Regions from separate parts of the Neisseria sp. HMSC03D10 genome, predicted to be linked through region 2. Evidence: riboswitches for the same ligand, from Rfam matches in the RefSeq annotation. Region 2 holds a riboswitch; the other holds the start of a gene.
What was found. A riboswitch is a leader RNA that binds a small molecule or an ion and turns the genes downstream of it on or off. The one in region 2 is predicted to bind thiamine pyrophosphate.
Positions count from the first base shown of each region.

Region 1: another riboswitch for thiamine pyrophosphate. It lies ahead of HMPREF3066_RS00205 (FAD-dependent oxidoreductase); the one in region 2 lies ahead of thiC (phosphomethylpyrimidine synthase ThiC).

Region 1 is NZ_KV789476.1:28,656-35,929, forward strand. Features, by position in the region: gene rpsK (30S ribosomal protein S11) at 1-191, shown strand, start outside; gene rpsD (30S ribosomal protein S4) at 207-827, shown strand; gene HMPREF3066_RS00195 (DNA-directed RNA polymerase subunit alpha) at 853-1,839, shown strand; gene rplQ (50S ribosomal protein L17) at 1,864-2,241, shown strand; TPP riboswitch at 2,552-2,661, shown strand; gene HMPREF3066_RS00205 (FAD-dependent oxidoreductase) at 2,769-3,863, shown strand; gene HMPREF3066_RS00210 (methyltransferase family protein) at 3,915-4,373, shown strand; gene HMPREF3066_RS00215 (nuclease-related domain-containing protein) at 4,517-5,164, shown strand; gene thiE (thiamine phosphate synthase) at 5,181-5,798, shown strand; gene HMPREF3066_RS00225 (zinc-binding alcohol dehydrogenase family protein) at 5,914-6,933, opposite strand; gene HMPREF3066_RS00230 (winged helix-turn-helix transcriptional regulator) at 7,038-7,274, shown strand, end outside.
Region 2 is NZ_KV789531.1:9,826-19,704, forward strand. Features, by position in the region: gene HMPREF3066_RS05310 (monovalent cation:proton antiporter family protein) at 1-1,708, opposite strand, end outside; gene HMPREF3066_RS05315 (YchJ family protein) at 1,962-2,429, shown strand; gene rpsI (30S ribosomal protein S9) at 3,271-3,663, opposite strand; gene rplM (50S ribosomal protein L13) at 3,673-4,104, opposite strand; RNA gene ssrS (6S RNA) at 4,365-4,544, opposite strand; gene HMPREF3066_RS05335 (cell division protein ZapA) at 4,552-4,854, opposite strand; gene HMPREF3066_RS05340 (bZIP transcription factor domain protein) at 4,864-5,187, opposite strand; gene HMPREF3066_RS05345 (NAD(P)H-dependent glycerol-3-phosphate dehydrogenase) at 5,329-6,318, opposite strand; gene HMPREF3066_RS05350 (cytochrome-c peroxidase) at 6,667-7,833, shown strand; TPP riboswitch at 8,049-8,148, shown strand; gene thiC (phosphomethylpyrimidine synthase ThiC) at 8,241-9,879, shown strand, end outside.

The DNA of each region.
Region 1 (7,274 bases), on a different contig from region 2:
CAGAAGCAGCTGGTAAAGTTGCCCAAGAATATGGCGTTAAAAATTTAGAAGTTCGTATAAAAGGCCCTGGTCCCGGTCGAGAGTCTTCTGTACGTGCACTCAACGCTCTTGGTTTTAAAATTACCAGTATTACCGACGTTACTCCGTTGCCTCATAACGGTTGCCGTCCGCCTAAAAAACGTCGTATTTAAAGGAGTGATTGAAACATGGCACGTTATATTGGCCCTAAATGTAAATTAGCACGTCGAGAAGGCACTGATTTATTTCTGAAGAGTGCTCGTCGTTCTTTAGATTCTAAATGTAAACTGGACTCCGCTCCTGGTCAGCATGGCGCAAAAAAACCGCGTTTGTCCGACTATGGTTTGCAATTACGTGAGAAGCAAAAGATTCGTCGTATTTATGGTGTATTGGAACGTCAATTCCGTCGCTATTTTGCAGAAGCAGATCGACGTAAAGGCTCTACTGGTGAATTACTGCTGCAATTGTTAGAGTCTCGTTTGGATAATGTAGTATATCGCATGGGATTTGGCTCGACTCGTGCTGAGGCACGTCAGCTGGTTTCTCATAAAGCAATTACCGTTAACGGTCAGGTTGTAAATATTCCTTCTTTCCAAGTTAAAGCCGGTGATGTTGTAGCTGTTCGTGAGAAAGCTAAAAAACAGGTTCGTATCCAGGAAGCTTTAAGTCTGGCAACTCAAATCGGTTTACCAAGCTGGGTTTCTGTTGATGCAGACAAATTGGAAGGCGTATTTAAAAATATGCCAGATCGTTCAGAATTAACTGGCGATATTAATGAACAGCTGGTGGTAGAATTCTACTCTAAATAACGCTAGCTCAGTGAGGGACAGTTAAATGCAAAATAGCACAACCGAATTTTTGAAACCTCGTCAAATTGATGTCGATACTTTATCTACAACTCGTGCAAAAGTATCCATGCAGCCGTTTGAGCGCGGTTTTGGTCATACTTTAGGTAATGCTTTGCGTCGTATCTTACTGTCATCCATGAATGGTTTTGCTCCTACTGAAGTGGCCATTTCCGGTGTGTTGCACGAATACTCTACTGTTGATGGCGTTCAAGAAGATGTTGTCGATATTTTGTTGAATGTCAAAGGTATTGTATTTAAGCTGCATGGGCGTGGCCAAGTTCAGTTAACTTTGAGAAAGTCAGGGGCCGGTGTAGTAATTGCCGGCGATATCGAATTGCCACATGATGTGGAAATTTTAAATCCTGAGCATATTATTTGTCATTTGGCCGAGAATGGTCAAATTGAGATGGAAATCAAAGTTGAGCAGGGACGTGGTTATCAATCTGTTTCCGGTCGTCGTGTTGTGCGCGATGAAAACCGCCAGATTGGTGCAATTCAGTTGGATGCGAGCTTTTCGCCCATCAGTCGTGTTAGCTTTGAAGTTGAACCTGCACGCGTAGAGCAGCGTACGGATTTAGATAAATTGGTTTTGGATATTGAAACTGATGGTTCTATTGATCCTGAAGAAGCTGTACGTAGTGCTGCTCGTATTTTAATTGATCAAATGTCTATCTTTGCTGATTTGCAAGGTACTCCAGTAGAAGAAGTTGAAGAAAAAGCTCCTCCTATTGACCCTATCCTGCTGCGTCCGGTAGATGATTTGGAATTAACTGTACGTTCAGCTAATTGTCTGAAAGCTGAAGATATTTATTATATCGGCGATTTGATTCAACGTACTGAAACAGAGCTTCTTAAAACTCCGAATTTGGGTCGTAAATCTTTGAATGAAATCAAAGAAGTGTTGGCATCTAAAGGCTTGACACTAGGTTCCAAATTGGAAGCTTGGCCGCCTGTAGGCTTAGAAAAGCCGTAAGTTTGAAGATTAAAGGATAATGACATGCGTCATCGTAATGGTAACCGCAAATTAAACCGTACAAGCAGCCATCGTGCTGCAATGCTGCGTAATATGGCGAACTCATTGTTGGCTCACGAGACTATTGTGACAACTTTGCCTAAAGCTAAAGAATTGCGCCGCGTAGTAGAACCCTTGATTACATTGGGTAAAAAACCTTCCTTGGCAAACCGTCGTTTGGCATTTGACCGCACTCGTGATCGTGATGTTGTGGTTAAATTGTTTGATGAATTGGGTCCTCGCTTTGCTACCCGAAATGGTGGCTATGTTCGTGTGCTGAAGTATGGTTTCCGAAAAGGCGATAATGCCCCATTAGCACTCGTTGAATTAGTTGATAAAGCTGCTAATACAGTTAGCGAATAATTGCTTTAAAATTAAGTGTCATCCGCATTGCGGATGACATTTTTTTATTGGTAAATCAATATTTTGAATTGCACACTATAAACTATATTTTAGATTAGGCAGTTAGGTAATTATCTATTTGTCGTTATTTGTTTGTATTTAATGTTTCCATTTTGTGTTTTGGAACAAATTCCTTTAATAGTGCGTTTCATTTGGATTAAGTGCCAAGATTGATTTGGAAAAATTATCCCTTTTAAAGTATTTTGTCTCATGAAAATTTGTATTTTCAGACAATCTTTTGCCAAAATAAATAAATCTGTATAAACTTCATATTTTCTTGTCGGAGTGCTGCTTGTTCCTGCAAACAGCTGAGACCGCGCCAGCGGAATCCGTAGAACCTGTCGGGGTAATGCCTGCGTAGGAAACAAGCTGTCAAACGCCTTTTCAGGCTTCCGTTCCCTTTCTCGCATTTCCCGCCATTCGGTGGATTCCGCTTCCGTCTTGTCTTTCGTCTTCCCGACTGCCCAAACACTGCAAAGGAATCCACCATGCCCCGTATCGCCATTCTCGGCGGCGGCCTCTGCGGCCGTCTGACTGCTTTACAACTTGCAGAACAAGGTTTATCCATTGCCCTCTTTGACAAGGGCGGGCGCAAAGGCGAACACGCCGCCGCTTATGTTGCCGCCGCCATGCTCGCGCCTGCTGCGGAAGCGGTCGAGGCTACGCCCGAAGTCATCAAACTGGGTAGGCAGAGCATTCCGCTGTGGCGCGACATACGAGGTCGTCTGAAAATGCCGACCATGATGCAGGAAAACGGCAGCCTGATTGTGTGGCACGGGCAGGACAAGCCATTATCCAGCGAGTTCGTCCGCCATCTCAAACGCGGCGGCGTAGCGGATGACGAAATCATCCGTTGGCGCGCCGACGACATCGCCAAACGCGAACCGCAACTCGGCGGACGTTTTTCAGACGGCATCTACCTGCCGACCGAAGGCCAGCTCGACGGACGACAGATGTTGTCTGCACTTGCCGACGCTTTGGACGGGCTGAACGTCCCTTGCCATTGGGAACACGAATGCGTCCCCGAAGACCTGCAAGCCCAATACGACTGGCTGATCGACTGCCGCGGCTACGGCGCAAAAACCGCGTGGAACCAATCCCCCGCACACACCAGCACCTTGCGCGGCATACGCGGCGAAGTGGCGCGGGTTTATACACCCGAAATCACGCTCAACCGCCCCGTACGCCTGCTCCATCCGCGTTACCCGCTCTACATCGCCCCGAAAGAAAACCACGTCTTCATTATCGGCGCGACCCAAATCGAAAGCGAAAGCCAAGCTCCCGCCAGCGTACGTTCCGGACTGGAACTCTTGTCCGCGCTCTATGCTGTCCACCCCGCCTTCGGCGAAGCCGACATCCTCGAAATCGCCACCGGCCTGCGCCCCACGCTCAACCACCACAACCCCGAAATCCGTTACAGCCGCGCCCGACGCCTGATTGAAATCAACGGCCTTTTCCGTCACGGCTTCATGATTTCCCCCGCCGTAACCGCCGCCGCCGTTAGATTGGCAGTGGCACTGTTTGACGGAAAAGACGCGCCCGAACGTGATGAAGAAAGCGGTTTGGCGTATATTGGAAAATAAGTTTGAGGTCGTCTGAAAACGTCGCGCCATCAGTTTTATAAAGGCAACAATATGAATTTAGAAACCAAAATTCCGCCGCCGGCGATATGTTTTATTTGTGCGTTGTTGATGTACATCTCTGCCCAAGTGTCGGCTTTGGCCGGCATACTGCCGCGCTTTCCTATATTGCTGTCGGTTGTTTTGATGGTATTTGGGACGGCGTTGGGCGTATTAGGTGTGTGGGCGTTTCGCCGTGTGCGCACGACCGTCAGCCCGCTCAACCCCGAACAAACCGAACACTTCGTTTCAGACGGCGTGTACCGTTTCAGCCGCAACCCGATGTATGCGGGTCTGGGCTGCTGGCTGGTCGCCTGGGCGGGCTATTTGGCGCACCCGCTGCCGTGGTTGTTTTTGGCTGCATTTGTTGCCTATATGACGCGTTTTCAAATCATGCCAGAAGAACGCGTTTTGGCGCAGAAATTCGGTGCAGAGTACGAGTCTTACTGTCGGCGCGTTCGCCGTTGGTTATAAAAGTGGAAGCTTCCCATCAAGTGTCATCCGTCTTCTACTTTACGGTATGAATGTGAATACTCGATGTTTTCAGACGACCCCATTAGATGGCTATACCAAGCTGCTCACCTTAACTTAAACAATAAAACAAAAAGGAAAACGTCATGATTGAACAAGCAATGGGAAACCTGTCAGGTATATTTTGGATTTTCCTGCTCGTCATTCCCCTGCTTTTTTTGAAAGCGCTGCTCCAAAATCCCAAAGTGAAAGGACGCATAGGCGAACGGGCAGTCCGTTCAGTAATCGGAAAAGATTTGGATGAAGAAACCTATATCGAATTTCACGATTTGATTATTCCATCCCGCAGCGGCACGACGCAAATCGACCATATTTATGTTTCGGCTTTTGGGATATTTGTCATAGAAACCAAGAATTACACAGGTTGGATTTTCGGCAGCGAGAAGCAATCGAAATGGACGCAAGTCGTCTATAAGCAGAAACACTACTTTCAAAATCCGTTGCGCCAAAATTACGCACACATCAAGGCATTATCCGAACTGCTGCAACTGCCGGAAGAAAAATTTCATTCGATGGTGGTTTTTCTCGGTGATTGTGAATTGAAAACGCAAATGCCGCCGAATGTCTGCCGTATCAGACAGGCAGCATCCTATATCAGACGTTTTCAGACGACCTTATTGCTGCCACAGGAAATAGAAGCGGCAACCGCCGTGCTGTCTTCAAACGAATACCAAGCCGATGACGAAAAACTGCGGGCGCATACCGAACGCCTGCAAGAACGTCATCAGCGATAACTTAAAAGGACACCCCATGACCTTCCCGCCCCTAAAATCCCCGCTCAAATTCTACGCTGTCGTTCCCACCGCCGATTGGGTGGAGCGCATGGTCAAAGCAGGTGCCGACACGGTGCAACTGCGCTGCAAAACCCTGCACGGCGATGAATTGAAACGCGAAATCGCCCGCTGCGTCGCCGCCTGTCAGGGCCGCCGCACGCAGCTTTTCATCAACGACCACTGGCGCGAGGCAATAGAAGCGGGCGCATACGGCGTGCATCTCGGACAGGAAGACATGGACACCGCCGACCTTGCCGCCATCGCCGCCGCTGGTTTGCGTTTGGGTTTAAGTACGCACTCCGTCGCCGAACTCGACCGCGCCCTGTCCGTACATCCCAGCTACGTCGCCAGCGGCGCGATTTTCCCGACCACAACCAAGCAAATGCCCACCGCCCCGCAAGGCTTGGACAAACTGCGCGAATATGTGAAACAGGCAGGCAGCACGCCCGTCGTCGCCATCGGCGGCATCGATTTAAACAACGCCCAAGCCGTCCTTGCCACCGGCGTTTCCTCACTCGCCGTCGTCCGCGCCGTTACCGAAGCGGAAAATCCCGAAGCGGTGGTTAAAGCTTTTCAGGCTTTGTGGGATGAATAAGGTCGTCTGAAAGCCAAATTTCAGACGACCTGCTCAATTAGGATATTCGATTGCCGTCATTTCGGATGCCATACAGGCAGAAGCGGGCATAACGGCGTAAAAATAATCGGCGGATTCAGTTGTCCCAGCCTTCCACCACCAGTTTGCCGACCATATCCCCGCGTTCCAGCATCTCATGTGCGCGGCGCAGGTTAGCAGCATTGATGCCGTGCAGGACTTGGGTGGCGGTCGGGCGGATGATGCCTTCATCCACCAGCCGCGCGGTTTCGGCCAGGATTTCGCCCTGCCGTTCGATGTCTGCCGTTTCGCGTAGCGGGCGGGTAAACATAAATTCCCAATGCAGCGACAGGCTTTTGCCTTTGAGCGGGTTCACGTCCAACGTTTCGGGGTCGTCAATCAGCGCGATTCTGCCTTGCGGGGCGATGAGTTCCACGATTTGCGGCAGATGGCGGTCGGTATGGTTAGTGGAAAAAACAAACGATGGCGCGCCGATATTTAACGCGGCAACCTGTTCCGCCATGTTTTCATGATGGTTGATGACGAAATCCGCCCCCAATTCCTTCACCCACGCGCGGCTTTCGGGGCGGGAGGCGGTGGCGATGACTTGAATGTCAGTCAGCTTTTTCAGAAACTGGATGGCAAGCGAGCCGACCCCACCTGCGCCGCCGATTAAAAGCAGCACATTTGCGCCGCCTGCCACGGGTTTGTTGACGTCCAAGCGGTCGAACAGCGTTTCCCATGCGGTAATCGCCGTCAGTGGCAGCGCGGCGACTTGGGCAAAATCCAGCGAACGCGGCTTTTTGGCGGCAATGCGCGCGTCCACCGCTTGTAATTGAGCGTTCGAACCTTGGCGGTTGATGGCGCCCGCGTAATACACTTCGTCGCCGACTTTGAAATTCCGCACTTCGCTACCGACCGCCTGAACAATGCCTGCCGCGTCGTAACCCAATACGCGGTACTGCCCTGCCGCAGGCGTATGCGCCGCCCGAACTTTCACATCGACAGGATTGACTGAAACCGCCTGCACGGCAACCAAAATATCGTGCGGCCGCAGTTCGGGTTCGGGCATTTCGATGTCGAGCAGGGCTTCAGGGTTGGAAACGGGCAAAGGGCGGGTGAAGCCGATGGCTTTCATGATGTTCTCCTGTTAGGTCGTCTGAAAGCGTGTATCATGCGCCTGAAGCACACCATTAACAAGAACGCACTTATTTTTCAGATAGTTACATAAAGGATACTGCCATGCCACGCACACCGCACCCAAGCTACGACTGCGCCGAAGGCTGCTCGGTGGAAGCCGCGCTTTCCGTTATCGGCGGCAAATGGAAAGGCACGATACTCTACCGCCTGCACACGGACGGCACGCTGCGCTTCAACCAAATCCGCCGCATCCTGCCCGATGTGTCGCAACGCACGCTGACCGCCCAACTGCGCGCATTGGAGGCCGACGGCATCATTTTGCGCACCGTGTATCCCGAA
Region 2 (9,879 bases):
ACAAGCCTTCCAGAGAGGCGTAGCGGCTGTGTCGGATGTTGGTAATGGTTTGATAAACGTGGCTGTATGTCGCGCCATTGCCCAACATGGCGTAGCTTGCCAGCACTAAGCTAGTTTCTTTGGTATCGGATACTGCTTCTTCTGCGCCCATATCTGTGAAGATTTTAACGTAATCGTCATTGGTCGCCCGAACATACACAGGCATACTCGGATGCAAGGACATGATATTGTCGAGAACATGCTGAGTTTCGTGCATATTGTTCAGGGTAATGACCACCATTTTGGCGCGTTCCAAACCTGCGGCTTCCAAGACTTCCCGCCGCTTGGCATCGCCGAACGAAACCGGCTCGCCCGCATTGCGTGCCACCTGAACCCTGCCAATATCAAGATCGAGGGCGAAGTAGGGGATGTTTTCCTGAGCCAAGACGCGTCCGACGGTCTGACCGCCGCGTCCGAAACCGATAATCAGGACGTGGTCGGATTTGTTCATGGTTTCTACCAACATACTGTGCAAATCCAATGCCTTCATATCCCAGCTTGATTTGACAAAACGGCTGACGATGGCATCGCTGCTGCCCAAGATAAATGGGGCGATAATCATGGACAACAGAATCGCTGCCGTAGCCGCCTGTTCCAGCTCTGGCGACACCATATTGATTTTGCTGGAGATGTTTAACATCACAAAACCAAATTCGCCGCCTTGTGCTAAATAGAGGGCTGTTTTCAAGCTGTCCGCAATCGGATGCTTCATATGCAAAGCGATGAAAAAGACGACCAATGCTTTCAATACCAGCAGGATTGCCAGCAAAATCAGAATCTGCTGCCAGCCGCCGATTAAAGCCTGGATATCCAGTTTCATGCCGACCGTGATAAAGAAGAAACCAAGCAGAATATCGCGGAACGGGCGGATGTCGTCTTCCACCTGAAAACGGTATTCCGTTTCCGAAAGCAGCATACCTGCGACGAATGCGCCCAATGCCATCGACAAGCCTTCCAGTTCGGTCAGATAAGCTACGCCTAAGGTTACCAGCAAGACGTTGATCATGAACAATTCAGACGACTTGCGTTTGGCGACCATTCTGAACCAGCGCGACATCACCTTGCTGCCGACGACGAATAATACGCCCAGCGTGACCAGCATTTTCAATCCGGCAAGACCAAGCGCCGCCCACAGGCTGCCTTCTTCGCCATTTCCCCCCAATGCAGGGATCAGGATCATCAGCGGTACGACGGCAATATCCTGCATCAACAAGACGCCCATCGCCATTTGACCGTGCGGCTGTCCCAATTCGGTTTTTTCGGACAGGATGCGGCTGACGATTGCCGTGGACGACATGGTCATCGCCCCGGCTGCGGCAAACGCCCAATTAAAGCTGACGCCCATCAACATCAAAATGCCGATAATCGACAACATGGTCACAATGACCTGCAAACCACCCAAACCGAACACCAAGCGGCGCATAGCTTTGAGCTTGGGTAGGGAGAATTCGAGACCGATACTGAACATCAGGAATACGATACCGATTTCGCCCAGATAATCAGTCGCATGGCCTTGCGGAATCAGCTTCAACATACCCGGACCGGCGATAAAACCAACCAAAAGATAACCGAGCATGGAAGGAATGTTGAATTTACGGCAATAAATCACCGTAATGACGGAAACGAGGAGGACGATAACGATGGGTGCGAGGGAAAAAGTTTCGTGCATAGAGCGGGCGGCCTTGATGTTTGGCTGGGAAATAACTGTTTTATTTATGGCAGGCCGTCCGAGCGGACGCGGAATAGCATTCCGGCATTGTCGGGACGGGGCTAAGGTATTGTATCAAAAAACCTTGTAAAATAATGTTCCTATAAAACAAATAATACCGAATAAATGAACATTTCAAATATTTTTGTCTCAGACGACTTACTAGAGTAACTTTTATTCCCTCAACAAAGCAAACCTTAATAGGACATCCTCCATGCCCCCTACCCCTTGTCCATGTTCTTCTTCCCTCCCCTACGCTGAATGCTGCCACCCCTTCCATACCCATCAAACTCATCCGCAGACTGCCGAAAAACTGATGCGCTCAAGATACAGTGCCTATGTGTTACATAATATTGATTATATCGTTGCCACCACAATTCCCTCCCAGCAAAATCTGCTGAATCAAGAAGAAATACAGCAATGGAGCCGAGAAACCCTTTGGCTAGGATTAGAAGTAATCCACCATACCCTCATCGGCAAACGCCACGCGCAAGTTGAATTTAATGCCCATTTTCAAGATGGAGCTGAAACGGCATATCATCATGAACTATCTACATTCGTCAATATTGACGGATACTGGTACTTTATTGATCCAACCGCTCCACTCCCGACAATGAAGCAAGCCTGCATCTGCGGTTCAGGAAAAAAATTCAAGGCATGCTGCGGACAATTTTTCAAATAAGGCAGAATCAAAATCACAAAGGTCGTCTGAAAAACATATTTCAGACAACCTTTTCATCTTCATAAGGCAACATAAAAAAACTTAGATAAAAAAAACCATTCATACCAAGGGAGAAGTATGAATGGCCAATACATTGCGGGAAAACGTCTTACTTGCTGCACCGCCCAAAAGGGATAAAAGAGCGGTGTGTTTCAGCAATTTGGATTCTACTATTTTTAGTATTAAATGTCGTTAAGAAGTGAAATATTTTGAATATATTGCGCAGAATTTAAGATAAACGTTAGTTTATTAAGATAAGCGGTATATTTTGCCATTATTTGTATTGGTTATTTTGCAACACCTCACTAGAACAATCATCTGAGAAGTATTTCCATATTACATCACCTCTCAAAATCAAACTTTAGAAGTAAAGATTTTCTTGGAGCTCCATCCATACACTATTAACAGGAAAAGTATATACCCCCCCTTAAACCAAAAATGTCTTATCCCAAAGCCTTAAAATGAAGAGTTATAGTGGATTAAATTTAAATTAGGACAAGGCGACGAAGCCGCAGACAGTACAGATAGTACGGCAAGGCGAGGCAACGCCGTACTGGTTTAAAGGTTAATCCACTATAATTCATCATTATTTTGATACCAATGAGAATTCATAGAGTTAAAAATAGATTAGTATTACAAACACTCCTAAAATACTCCTAATATCTGTCCCTAAAAAATAGAACCATCCTATTTGTTAAAATCAAACTTTTTAGAAAAACGCTCATTATTCTTTTAATATTTACATGAATTAGCCCATAAAAAAGCCCTGCATTGCAGGGCTTTTTGAGATTCCAAAAACGAATTAACGTTTGGAGAATTGTTTTGCGCGGCGTGCTTTGCGCAGACCCGGTTTTTTACGTTCAACTTCACGGGCATCGCGAGTCACGAAACCGGCTTGAGACAAGGCAGGTTTCAGCGCAGCGTCGAAGTCGATCAGGGCGCGGGTAATGCCGTGGCGGATAGCGCCGGATTGACCGGTTTCACCGCCGCCGATAACGTTGACTTTGATGTCAAACGCTTCAGCGTTTTCAGTCAGGACCAAAGGTTGGCGAACAACCATGCGGCTGGTTTCGCGGGCGAAGAATTCGTCAACGGGACGACCGTTAACGATGATTTGGCCGGTACCTTTAGTCAGGAATACACGAGCCACTGAACTTTTGCGGCGGCCTGTGCCGTAGTAGTATTTACCGTTCATGTCGTGTCCTTATTTCAATTCCAAAACTTTGGGTTGTTGTGCGGCATGGGCGTGTTCTGCACCAGCGTACACTTTCAGTTTTTTGATCATGGCGTAACCCAATGGGCCTTTAGGCAACATGCCTTTTACGGCTTGTTCCAAAGCGCGACCCGGGAATTGCTCTTGCATTTCGCGGAAAGTACGCTCGTAGATACCGCCGGGGAAGCCGGAGTGACGGAAGTATTTTTTGTCTTCGAATTTGGCACCGGTTACACGCAGTTTGTCCGCGTTGATGACGATGATGTAGTCGCCGGTGTCAACGTGGGGGGTGTATTCAGGTTTGTGCTTGCCACGCAGACGGTGTGCGACTTCGGCTGCAACGCGACCCAGAACTTTGTCTTGGGCGTCGATAACGAACCATTCGCGCTTCACCTCGTGGGGTTTCGCTGAAAAGGTTTTCATAGTGGAAATCCAGATAGATATAGAAAGTTGTGAATTTTAAAGATGGGATTGGCTTTTGTCAATCGGATTGGGGTCGTCTGAAAGTGTTTTTTCTATGATGGCGTTTTTATGCATTGGGAAATGTTGTTTTTAGGTTGGAAAACATTGCTGTTGATTCAAAATATCGGGATATGTTTTTTGATTTTACGTTTGGTTTTTCAGACGACGTCGAAGCCGATGATAAATGAAAGCCATGCCGCAATCGGGCATGGCTTGATATGGGAATCCCCGCGAGAGCCGTTTTGGCTGAATCCGCTTGAACCTTGTTGACAAGGCGGTCACCCCGGGCAGTTTCGGGTGCATCTAAGGATAGACGCTCGCGCCCACTGCAACTCCCGGCAACCTTAAGCGAACTTATTGGTTCAAAGGAATATATGCCTTCGCGGACACCGCAGGGAAAAAGAAAAATCAGTTTTGTTCCAACCGCGCCAAAGCTTTTTGGCAAGCGTTGTTCATGTCGGTTATTTTACGCTCAAATTCACCTATTGCCAAATCGTCTTTGAGTGTAATTTTAAGGAGGTCGTGGACGACGTTGAGCGCGGTCATAATGGCGATTTTATCGCTGCCGACAATGCGTCCGCTCTCTTTGATGGCGGCACTTTTTTTGTTGAGCATATCAACAGCTTGGAGCAGGGTATCTTTTTCTTCGCTCGGGGTGTTGATGGTGAAATTGACATTCATGATGTCGAGGCTGACTTGTTCGATACTCATGGCGTGTCCTTATGATTGCGTTTCTTGCGGCAGGCGGGCAATGAGCCGGCGGATTTTTTCTGCAGTCTGCTCTAATGCGCTGCGGTATTGTTCTTTTTCGGCGGTAAGGTTGTCGATTTTGCCTTGTAGGTCTTCTTTGAGTTTGCCGACTTGTACGAGCAGCGCTTCGCTCAATTCGTCAACGGCAGCTTCATGTTCGCGCTTTTGTTGTTCATGCTCAAGCTTGAGGCGGTCGATTTCTTCGTTAAGGCGGCGGTTTTCACCAACAAGGGTTTCAAATTTTTGGGCCAGCTGGTAAACGCTGACTTCCAAGGTGTCGAGTGATTGATTCATGTATAGGCTTCCGTATTGCCGCATGGTGGCAGGCGGTCAGGATATTAGGATGATGATGCAGGAATGTCAATCGCTGCCGAATGTTGAGGTCGTCTGAAACTTTTTGGCTTGATGTTTTCAGACGACCTTTGTCGTTCGGTCTTATTCAAAGCGCGCGCTGCGCTCCATGAGTCTTTCTGCAACTTGCTGCGGGGTCATTTCCTTGCGGATGAGTTGCAGCAGGGTTTGGGTAATGGGCATATCGATTTGGTATTTCACAGCGGTGTTAAACACTTCTTCGATGGTGCTGACGCCCTCGGAAACATGGCCGATTTCCACCAACACTTGATGCAGTTCTTTTCCTTCTGCCAAACCCAAACCGACACGGCGGTTGCGCGAAAGCGCGCCGGTACAGGTCAGGATAAGGTCGCCGATGCCGGCAAGCCCCATCATGGTTTTGGGCTGCGCACCCATGGCCATGGCAAGACGGGTAATTTCGGCGAGACCGCGCGTCACCAGTGCCGCACGCGCATTGAGTCCGTATTCGAGACCGTCGGAAAGACCGGTGGCGATTGCCATAACGTTTTTGACGGCACCGCCGACAGCCACGCCGATAACGTCCGTACTGCCGTAAAGGCGCATTACGTTGGTGTTGAGTTGCGGCACCAATTCCTCAATCCATTCTTGATTTTCTGAGGCGACAACCACAGCGCAAGGCAGTTGTTTGGCGAGTTCTTGGGCAAAGCTCGGACCTGACAGCACGCCGATTTTTTTGTTCTCAGGCAATACTTCTTTCAATACTTGGAAGGTCAACAGCCCTGTGTCTTGTTCAAAGCCTTTGCAGGCAGCAAGGACAGGAATATGGTCGGCATTGTGTTGTTTGAGGAGTTCCGCGCTGCTTCTCAAACCTGCGACAGAAGTTACGACAAGAACGAGCCCGCTGTCTTTGAGCGCATCACCCAAATCGGCATAAACGGTTAAGGATTCAGGGAAAGGGAAACCGGGCAGACCGCGTTTGTTTTCACGTTCTGCCTGCAATGTACGGACTTGTTCGGGATTGCGTGTCCAAAGGGCGACTTCGTTGCCGTGGCTGGCAAAGTGCAGGGCAAGGGCTGTACCCCAAGAACCTGCGCCGATGACGGTAATTTTCATTGTGTGTCTTCCAACGGTAAATTGTCGTTTAATTTAAACCAATCGGCTTGGCAGTGCAAGCGATAGAGGCCTATCCAACATGAAAACCGCATGAAAATGCAGAAGCTATCACATATATTGTTTATTTCTATTGAAAATCCAATATTGATTTACCGCAAAGGGCAAACCACGCCCGCTGTTTATACTTCGCGGACAAAAAAGCCGGACATATCAAACGGACGCAAACAAAGCGGAATGCCATTCCCCATTTTCGCCCGCCATTCATCACGGCAATCAACGGAAACGGTGCTTACTCATAATAATATCCACTACAAAAAGGAACACGCCATGAACCACCACAACACCTGACTGCTCCTGTCGCTTGCTGTTTTATCCGCATTGGCCGCCTGTGGCGGACAGGAAAGCAAGGAACAAAAACCTGCTTCCGCACCGACCGAAGCCTCTGCTGTTCAGACGACCCCTAACGCAGCTTCAGCTGCCTCAGCAGCGTCCCAAGCCGCCGTTGCCGACAGCAATGCTTCACCTGAAGACCAAGAATTGCTCAAACGCGCACAAGGCATCTTCAAACCGCTGCCGAGTGCCGAAGAAATGCAGAAACTGCGCCCGTTTACCGAAGAACAGGTCAAACTCGGCCATCAATTATGGTATGAGCCGCGCCTCTCCAAAGGCAACACCGTAAGCTGCAACTCCTGCCACAACCTTGCCACCGCAGGCGTGGACAACCTGCCGACCAGCCAAGGCCACAAAGGACAGTTCGGCGGACGCAACTCCCCGACCGCGTTAAACGCCGCCCTGCTCGGTATGCAGTTCTGGGACGGCCGTGCGGCTGACGTTGAAGAACAAGCCGGCGGACCGTTGGTGAACCCTGTGGAAATGGCAAACGACTCGCAAGAAGCAGCCGCTGCCAAAATCGCCAAAATCCCCGAATATCAAGAACTGTTTAAAACCGCCTTCCCCGAAGACGGCGCAGTTTCCTTCAAAAATATCACCACCGCACTGGGCGCATTCGAACGCACCCTGTTGACGCCGACCAAATGGGATGACTACCTCAAAGGCAACGTTAACGCTCTGAACGAACAAGAGCGCAAAGGCGTGCGCGCCTTTATGGACAACGGCTGTATCGCCTGCCACAGCGGCGTCAACCTCGGCGGCGCAACCTTCCAAAAATTCGGTTTGGTTGAAGGCCCGTACTGGAAATTCATCGAAGATCCGAAACACGACAAAGGCCGTGCCGACGTAACCAAAAAAGCCGAAGACGAATTCTTCTTCCGCGTCCCAGGCTTGCGTAACGTCGCCAAAACTTATCCATATTTCCACAACGGCAGCGTTTGGGAATTGGACAAAGCCGTTACCATCATGGGTAAAGCGCAACTGGGCAAAGACTTATCGAAAGAAGACACCGACAACATCGTTGCCTTCCTGAAAACACTGTCCGGCAATGTTTCCGACACTGCCCGCACCATGCCCGAACTGCCTTTGTCTGCACCGATGGAATCCCATCCGAACAACAAATAAGCCGTAGATTTAGGGTAACGGAACCCGTTATCCTAAATTTGTGCCGTACCAAACGTCGTCTGAAAAAAGTTGTCCTGCTTTTCAGACGACGTTTCAATTTATGGAAACGCAATATAGCTAACCCCTCGATATTCAAGCCATTCATTCCTTAAAATACCGATGTCAGCCCTGTTAAGATTTCCAACAAACCCCAATCGTGGTTTATAATCCTTCCTTGTACGAAACAGGGGTGCTGCCTGATGTTCTGGCGGCTGAGAAATACCCTTTACACCCGATCGGGATAATACCTGCGTGGGGAGTTTTCACGGATTCTGTCTTTCAGACGGCCTTTTTTGATATTGAGGTCGTCTGAAAAAGCAAAACGCTCCTGTTTCTTCTTTTCAAACGAGAAAACAGGAGCATTTTTTATGACTACGCCAAAGAAAACCGCCAAAACTTCCGGCAACGAAGCGCGCGAACTTGCCGACTTGAGCGAAGACATCGGCATCCGCTTCAAATATCCGAACTCGGAGCGCGTGTATCTGCAAGGCAGCCGCGACGACATCCGCGTGCCTTTGCGCGAAATCCGTCAGGACGACACATACACGGCGCAAGGCACGGAAGCCAACCCGCCGATTCCCGTCTATGACACTAGTGGCGTGTACGGCGATCCGGCGGCACACATCGACCTGAAACAAGGTCTGCCGCACATCCGCACCGCATGGCTAGACGAACGCGGCGATACCGAAATCCTGCCCAAGCTTTCCAGCGAATACGGCATCGAACGCGCGCATGACCCGCAAACCGCCCATCTGCGTTTCAACCAAATCACCCGCCCGCGCCGTGCGAAAAGCGGCAGCAACGTAACCCAGCTCCACTATGCGCGCCGCGGCATCATCACGCCCGAAATGGAGTTTGCCGCCATACGCGAACGCATGAAGCTGGACGAACTTTTCAGACGGCCCGAATATGCCAAGCTCTTGAAACAGCACGCAGGGCAAAGTTTCGGCGCAAACATCCCGACCCACCCCGACCAAATCACCCCCGAATTCGTGCGCCAAGAAATCGCTGCCGGACGCGCGATTATCCCCGCCAACATCAACCACCCCGAACTCGAACCGATGATTATCGGCCGCAACTTCCGCGTCAAAATCAACGGCAACTTGGGCAACTCCGCCGTAACCTCCAGCCTGACCGAAGAAGTCGAAAAAATGGTGTGGTCGCTGCGTTGGGGCGCGGACACGATTATGGATTTATCCACCGGCGCGCATATCCACGAGACGCGCGAATGGATTATCCGCAACGCGCCCGTCCCCATCGGCACCGTGCCCATCTATCAGGCTTTGGAAAAAACCGGCGGCATTGCCGAAGATTTGACTTGGGATTTGTTCCGCGACACCTTAATCGAGCAGGCGGAACAAGGCGTGGACTATTTCACCATACACGCGGGCGTGTTGCTGCGCTATGTGCCGATGACCGCCAACCGCCTCACCGGCATCGTATCGCGCGGCGGCTCCATCATGGCGAAATGGTGCCTCGCCCACCATCAGGAAAACTTCCTCTACACGCATTTCGACGAAATCTGCGAAATCATGAAAGCCTACGACGTGTCGTTCAGCCTCGGCGACGGCCTGCGCCCCGGCTGCATTGCCGATGCCAACGACGAAGCGCAGTTCGCTGAATTGCACACCTTGGGCGAATTGACCGGCAAAGCGTGGGAACACGACGTACAAGTCATGATCGAAGGCCCCGGCCATGTGCCGCTGCAACGCGTCAAAGAAAACATGACCGAAGAGCTGCAACACTGCTTTGAAGCGCCTTTCTACACACTCGGCCCGCTCGTTACCGACATCGCCCCCGGCTACGACCACATCACTTCGGGCATAGGCGCGACCAATATCGGCTGGTACGGCACAGCCATGCTCTGCTACGTTACCCCGAAAGAGCATCTCGGCCTGCCCGACAAAGAAGACGTGCGCACCGGCATCATCACCTACAAACTCGCCGCCCACGCCGCCGACCTCGCCAAAGGCTGGCCGGGTGCGCAGTTGCGCGACAACGCCCTGA